DNA from 2 places in the Brevibacillus sp. NSP2.1 genome. Region 1 is predicted to be linked to the other one. Evidence: a T-box and tRNA genes for the amino acid it is inferred to sense, from the RefSeq annotation. Region 1 holds a T-box; the other holds one or more tRNA genes.
The links. A T-box is a leader RNA that pairs with one kind of tRNA and senses whether it is charged. The one in region 1 lies ahead of ileS (isoleucine--tRNA ligase), so its partner is inferred to be a tRNA-Ile.
Positions count from the first base shown of each region.

Region 2: it encodes a tRNA-Ile, which carries the amino acid that the T-box ahead of ileS (isoleucine--tRNA ligase) is inferred to sense. The anticodon was not compared.

Region 1 is NZ_CP048274.1:2,098,458-2,101,843, reverse strand. Features, by position in the region: gene ileS (isoleucine--tRNA ligase) at 1-1,769, opposite strand, end outside; T-box leader at 1,817-2,079, opposite strand; gene M655_RS10560 (DivIVA domain-containing protein) at 2,151-2,636, opposite strand; gene M655_RS10555 (YlmH family RNA-binding protein) at 2,736-3,386, opposite strand, start outside.
Region 2 is NZ_CP048274.1:121,937-125,322, forward strand. Features, by position in the region: tRNA gene M655_RS00680 (tRNA-Leu) at 1-46, opposite strand, end outside; tRNA gene M655_RS00685 (tRNA-Pro) at 65-141, opposite strand; tRNA gene M655_RS00690 (tRNA-Arg) at 158-231, opposite strand; tRNA gene M655_RS00695 (tRNA-Gly) at 384-459, opposite strand; tRNA gene M655_RS00700 (tRNA-Leu) at 484-570, opposite strand; tRNA gene M655_RS00705 (tRNA-Lys) at 592-667, opposite strand; tRNA gene M655_RS00710 (tRNA-Gln) at 674-748, opposite strand; tRNA gene M655_RS00715 (tRNA-Tyr) at 767-851, opposite strand; tRNA gene M655_RS00720 (tRNA-Thr) at 901-976, opposite strand; tRNA gene M655_RS00725 (tRNA-Phe) at 994-1,069, opposite strand; tRNA gene M655_RS00730 (tRNA-Asp) at 1,105-1,181, opposite strand; tRNA gene M655_RS00735 (tRNA-Val) at 1,204-1,279, opposite strand; tRNA gene M655_RS00740 (tRNA-Glu) at 1,364-1,437, opposite strand; tRNA gene M655_RS00745 (tRNA-Thr) at 1,455-1,530, opposite strand; tRNA gene M655_RS00750 (tRNA-Asn) at 1,537-1,612, opposite strand; tRNA gene M655_RS00755 (tRNA-Ala) at 1,652-1,727, opposite strand; tRNA gene M655_RS00760 (tRNA-Ile) at 1,782-1,858, opposite strand; gene gyrB (DNA topoisomerase (ATP-hydrolyzing) subunit B) at 2,084-3,386, opposite strand, start outside.

The sequences.
Region 1 (3,386 bases):
CCGTCGAGAGCAAAGCCGTGGCTCAGTACCGCCTTGTACGGTGCCGTGCCATAGACGGCAACGCCTGTGGACAGCGAAGAGTTGAACCAGCCGCGATATTGGTCGGAGCCTTCCAGGTACATGTCAGCCGGCCATGCGATGCCGCGCTCGCGCAGAACCGCCTGGTGGGAAGAACCGGAGTCGAACCATACGTCCATGATGTCTGTTTCTTTGCGGAAATCTTTGCAGTCGCACTTGCTGCAAGCAAGCCCTTCCGGAATCAGCTCGTTTGCTTCGCGGGCAAACCAGACAGCGGAGCCTTCTTTGCGGAACAGCTCGGCAATGTGGTTGATCGTCGTGTCGTTGATGATCGGCTCATTGCACGATTTGCAATAAAAAATCGGAATCGGAACGCCCCAGACGCGCTGGCGGGAAATGCACCAGTCGCCGCGGTCGGCGATCATGTTCGCCAGACGGGTTTCTCCCCAATGCGGAATCCATTTCACGTTTTTGATCGCTTCGAGCATTTGCTCGCGGAAGCCGTCGATGGAAGCGAACCATTGCTCTGTCGCACGGTAAATCACCGGCTTTTTCGTCCGCCAGTCGTGCGGGTAGGAGTGCGTAAAGAAGTTAAGCTTCAGGAGCGCTCCGTTTTCTTTCAGCTTCTCGGTGACCGCCTTGTTGGCATCTTCGTAGAAAAGGCCTTCAAAACCAGGAGCCTCACTGGTCATTTTTCCTTCATGGTCAACCGGGCAAAGCACGCCGAGATTGTATTTTTGTCCGACGGCAAAGTCGTCTTCCCCGTGTCCAGGAGCGGTATGCACGCAGCCTGTACCGGCATCCAGTGTCACGTGCTCGCCCAAAATCAGCGGCGATGTACGGTCGTAGATCGGATGCTTCGTCACTACGCCCTCCAGCTCCTGTCCTTTGAAGCTGGCGAGAACTTCTACGTTTTCCCAGCCGATTTCCTTGCTGGCTGCTTCGATCAGGCCGTTTGCCACGAGGAATTTGCGGCCATCGGCTTTGACGACGCTGTACTCCAGTTCAGGATGAAGCGAGATCGCCAGGTTTGCCGGGATCGTCCACGGTGTGGTCGTCCAGATGACAACGCCTGTTTCGGTATCCAGCTTGCCTTTGCCATCTACGACCTGGAAGCTTACGTAGATGGAAGGAGAACGCTTGTCTTTGTATTCGATTTCCGCATCAGCCAGTGCCGTCTCGGAAGACGGAGACCAGTAGACACAGCGAAGTCCTTTGTAAATGTAGCCTTTTTTCGCCATCTCGCCGAACACGCGAATTTGGTTGGCTTCGTACTCAGGCAAAAGCGTGACATACGGATTTTCCCAGTCGCCGCGAACACCCAGTCGCTTGAACTGATCGCGCTGCTTGTCGATGTAGGACCAGGCGTACTCTTCGCAACGCTTGCGGAAGTCGTTGACCTCGATGTTGCGGCGATCCAGTCCTTGAGCGTTGACAATCGCCTGCTCAATCGGCAAGCCGTGCGTATCCCAGCCCGGGATGTACGGCGCGTAGAAACCTGCCATGGACTTGTAGCGAACGATGAAGTCCTTGAGAATTTTATTCAGCGCGTGCCCGATGTGGATGTCTCCGTTCGCATAAGGAGGGCCATCATGCAAAACGAACGAAGGGCGTCCTTCCGTGCGGGCAAGCACTTGTTGATAAATGTTTTGCTCTTCCCACTTCTCCTGGATTTGCGGCTCGCGTGTCGGCAAGTTGCCGCGCATCGGGAAATCGGTTTTCGGTAGCGATAAGGTTTTGCTGTAGTCCATAGCCTGCTTCACTCCTAAAAATAAATAAAAGCCTTCCTTCATCCCAAAAAAGGGACGAGAGAAGGCTCCCGTGGTACCACCCTGATTGAACAAACCCGTCGGCAAACATGCAGAGGGATTCGTTCCACTCGTTCATTCGTAACGGGAATGACGCGCTCACTTACTTGCCTGCCTCAACAACGTGCGGCCAAGCTTTCGGATTTTGAACTCCCGGGTGATTTTCAGCAGAGGCGACTGGTCGGGCTTTCACCTGTTCCCGACTCTCTTTGACAGTGCTGTTCCGCGTACTCTTCCCGTTCATCGTCTTGTCGTGATATGGATTAATGTTTTCGAAAAAGTTGTTTTTCATTATAGTACCATCATCGACACAACGTCAATGTTTTATTCAACAACTACCGCAGAATCCGCCTGCTCGATGTCGTCCCATGCTCCGTGCTCCAGCATTTCCAGTTGGGCCTCCAGCAGCGTGCGGAAGCGCATGCGGTAAACGGACGCGCGTTTTTTCAATTCTTCGATTTCAATCGCAATTTTGCGAGACTTCGCCAAGGCTTCGTTGACAATCCGGTCCGCGTTTTTCTCGGCTTCCTTCAAGATCAGTTGCGCTTCCTTGCGGGCATTGGACTTGACATCCTCCGCCGTCTCCTGAGCGACGAGAATCGACTTGCTCAAGTTTTCTTCCAGGCTCTTATAGTGGTCCACACGCTCATTGAGAATGGCGATCCGTTCTTCCATTTCCTTTTTCTCTTTAATCAGGAGTTCAAAGTCTTTGATGACCTGATCGAGAAATTCGTTCACTTCGTCAATGTTGTAGCCGCGAAAGCCTGTGCTGAATTCTTTATTGTGTATATCCAATGGCGTTAATGGCACATGAACCCCCCACTTTTCCCGATAATTCGTACTTATGTTTTCGACAGAATCGACATTGTTTCCTGCCTTATTTTACATTTTTTTGCGCCCTCGTTCATTTTATGTAACCAGTCCGACAATCATGCGCAGTCTTCCGCTGCGCGTCGGGCCGGCTATCTCCAAAATTTTAAACCGCCCGTATCCGGCGAGCGACACCATGTCGCCTTGCTGCAATTGGGTCGAAGGATCTTCCGTAACCTTCCAGTTGACCTTGACTTTGCCCGCGCGAATCGGCACCAGTGCCTTGGCCCGGGACATATTGTGCACTTCCCCGATTACCGCATCAATTCGCGGCGAAGGCACGGTGATCGTTTTTTCGGCAAAGCGGGTCGCAGGCGGGGTAAACGACTCCCACGCCACGCGTTCAAACTGCACCGAGGTCCGGTGAATCTGCGTCACCTGCGTGCAGACAAAATCCGCGACTTCCTCGGCCACAATCGCATAGCATGTCCCGACGTCCGTCAGCATGTCGCCGAACTTTTCCCGCTTCATCCCCGCATGCAGCAGCGCTCCCATCACATCGCGATGCTCCAGGGTGTGGAAGCGCTGGTCTGCCTTGATTGCCAACAGGGCAAGCCGGAAGTCCTCGGGCTCCACTTCGATGTACTCCGGATGAATGAGGACGCGCACCCGCTCGGCGCCTTCATAGCCGCCGCTCGCGGAAATTTTCACATCGCGCACTTGCGACGTAAGGCTTTTCATAATGTGCCA
Region 2 (3,386 bases), 2.0 Mb from region 1:
CCTCACGATTTTGAGTCGCGCGCGTCTGCCATTCCGCCACACCGGCATATCAAATTGGAAAAACTGGTCGGGAAGACAGGATTCGAACCTGCGACCCCTTGGTCCCAAGCCAAGTACTCTACCAAGCTGAGCTACTTCCCGACTATATAAAGAAAAGCGTGCCCTGAGAGATTCGAACTCCCGACCTTTTGATTCGTAGTCAAACGCTCTATCCGGCTGAGCTAAGGGCACATGATAATGGAGCGGACGACGGGTCTCGCTTCTTTCTGGCGCTGCTGCGTCAAAACGCTGCCTGCAAAGCCAGATCGGAAGTGCCCGTGACACTCTTCCTTGATGTTCTGCGAGGGTAAACCCGGAACGGGCGAGAGACCCGAGAACATTGATGGAGCGGACGACGGGTCTCGAACCCGCGACCTTCGCCTTGGCAAGGCGACGCTCTACCAATTGAGCTACGTCCGCATTTTCATCCATCATAGGATGGGTTGGTGCGGTCGAGAGGACTTGAACCTCCACGGTGTTGCCACCACTAGAACCTGAATCTAGCGCGTCTGCCAATTCCGCCACGACCGCATATCTACTTGTCAAAAATACTGGTGAGCCATGAAGGACTCGAACCTTCGACCCTCTGATTAAAAGTCAGATGCTCTACCAACTGAGCTAATGGCTCTCATTATGGCTGGGGTACTAGGATTTGAACCTAGGAATGACGGAGTCAAAGTCCGTTGCCTTACCGCTTGGCTATACCCCAATAGCCATGAAGTAAAGATGGTGGGGAGAGACGGATTCGAACCGCCGAACCCGGAGGGAGCAGATTTACAGTCTGCCGTGTTTAGCCACTTCACTATCTCCCCAGCTTGTCCTTCGTAAGCACGGATTGCTCTTTGCTCGAAAGGATGAAAATGGTGCCGGCAATAGGACTTGAACCCACAACCCCCTGATTACAAGTCAGGTGCTCTACCAATTGAGCTATACCGGCATGTTCAGTTTATTTCATGGTGGCTCGGGACGGAATCGAACCGCCGACACGAGGATTTTCAGTCCTCTGCTCTACCGACTGAGCTACCGAGCCTCGTGTATGTGAGTCCACCATTACTTTTTGAATAATGGCGGAGCTGACGGGACTCGAACCCGCGACCTCCGGTGTGACAGACCGGCGTGAACTCCAACTTCACCACAGCTCCATGGTTTTGTCATTCGTGAAAATGGTGGAGGCTGACGGGATCGAACCGCCGACCCTCTGCTTGTAAGGCAGATGCTCTCCCAGCTGAGCTAAGCCTCCAAAGTACCCCACAAAGTGAAGAGATTGCGTTATAGCAACACCGAGTACTTTGCGGGGACCCCAACAACTAGTTGGGTGTATAAGTGACCCGTAGGGGATTCGAACCCCTGTATGACAGCGTGAAAGGCTGCTGTGTTAAACCGCTTCACCAACGGGCCATGTTTGTAATCATTTCTGGTGCTCCCGACAGGAATCGAACCTGCGACCTCTTCCTTACCATGGAAACGCTCTACCGACTGAGCTACAGGAGCGTGATATGGCTCCTCGGGACGGACTCGAACCGCCGACCGATCGGTTAACAGCCGATTGCTCTACCAACTGAGCTACCGAGGAACATTAGGACATCCAGGCCAATTGCCTATAGGAGTATATTGGTGGAGCTGAACGGGATCGAACCGATGACCTCCTGCTTGCAAGGCAGGCGCTCTCCCAACTGAGCTACAGCCCCATTTTCCAAAAATGGATAAGCGATGTCGCATCCGGCGCTATCGCCTTGTATAAGTGGTGGGCCTAGGCTGACTCGAACAGCCGACCTCACGCTTATCAGGCGTGCGCTCTAACCAACTGAGCTATAGGCCCGTATCACTTCCTGGATCTTTAATCTAGCATACATTTTAATTCATTGCAATAGAATTTTTGATTTTTTTATCGTGCGGCAGTGAATTTTTTTGCAAGAAGGCAGACTCAGCTATCCAAAGCTCAGCAAAATAATAGCTTCGTTCAGTGCAAACCGCCTGTTGAAGCCATTTTCATACCGCCTGGATCGCTGAGCCTTCTTGCCATATACCGAATCTATTTCAAAGCTTAAATGTCCAAATCCCTTACAGATGCCGCGTGTTGCTCGATAAACTCCCTGCGCGGCTCTACTTCGTCGCCCATGAGCGTCTCAAACACCATGTCTGCTTCCATGGCGTCTTCCAGGTTCACTTGCAGGAGCGTGCGCATGGCAGGGTCCATTGTCGTCTCCCACAATTGGTCAGCATTCATCTCGCCCAACCCTTTGTAGCGCTGGACGCTTGGCTTCGGTGTAGCCTTGAGGGTCGCGAGTATTTCATCGCGCTGCTTGTCGTTATACGCGTAATGCAGCGTCTTGCCTTGCTTGATGCTGTAGAGCGGCGGCTGCGCGATATAAATGTACCCCGCTTCGATGAGCTGACGCATGTAACGGTAGAAGAACGTCAGCAGCAGCGTGCGAATATGCGAGCCGTCCACGTCCGCGTCCGTCATAATCACAACTTTGTGGTAGCGCGCTTTTGAAATGTCAAAATCTTCGCCTACCCCGGTGCCGAGCGCAGTAATAATCATGCGAATCTCGTTGTTGCCGAGAATTTTGTCCAAGCGCGCTTTCTCTACGTTCAGCACTTTTCCACGCAAAGGAAGAATGGCCTGGAAATGGCGATCGCGGCCGGACTTCGCAGAACCGCCCGCGGAGTCCCCCTCAACGATGAACAGTTCGGATTCCGAAGCGTCCTTCGAAGAGCAGTCCGCCAATTTACCCGGCAAAGCGCTGACTTCGAGCGCACTTTTACGGCGAGTCATTTCACGGGCTTTCCGCGCTGCTTCACGAGCACGGGAAGCCATCAGGGCTTTCTCCACCACTTTTTTCGCTACGCCCGGATTTTCCTCCATAAAGGTGCTGAAGCGATCGCCAAAGACAGATTCGGTAATGCTGCGCGCTTCCGAATTGCCGAGCTTGGTTTTCGTCTGCCCTTCAAACTGCGGCTCCTGAATCTTCACGGAAATGATCGCCGTAATCCCTTCGCGCACGTCATCGCCGGAGAGGTTCGGATCTTTTTCCTTCAGGAGATTGAATTTGCGGCTGTAGTCGTTAATGACACGGGTAAGAGCTGTCTTGAAGCCTGTTTCGTGCGTTCCGCCCTCATGCGTGTTGATGTTGTTGGCGAACGAGTAGATGTTGCTCACATAGCTGTCGTTGTACTGCAGAGCAACCTCAACGAAAAGGCCGTCTTTTTCGCCCTCGCAGTAAATGACCTCTTCGTGCAACGGTTCCCGGTTTTTATTCAAGTATTCCACGAACTGTACGATACCGCCCTCATAGTGGAACGATTCTTCCCGCTCCTGGTCCGGGCGCGTATCCTTCAGCGTA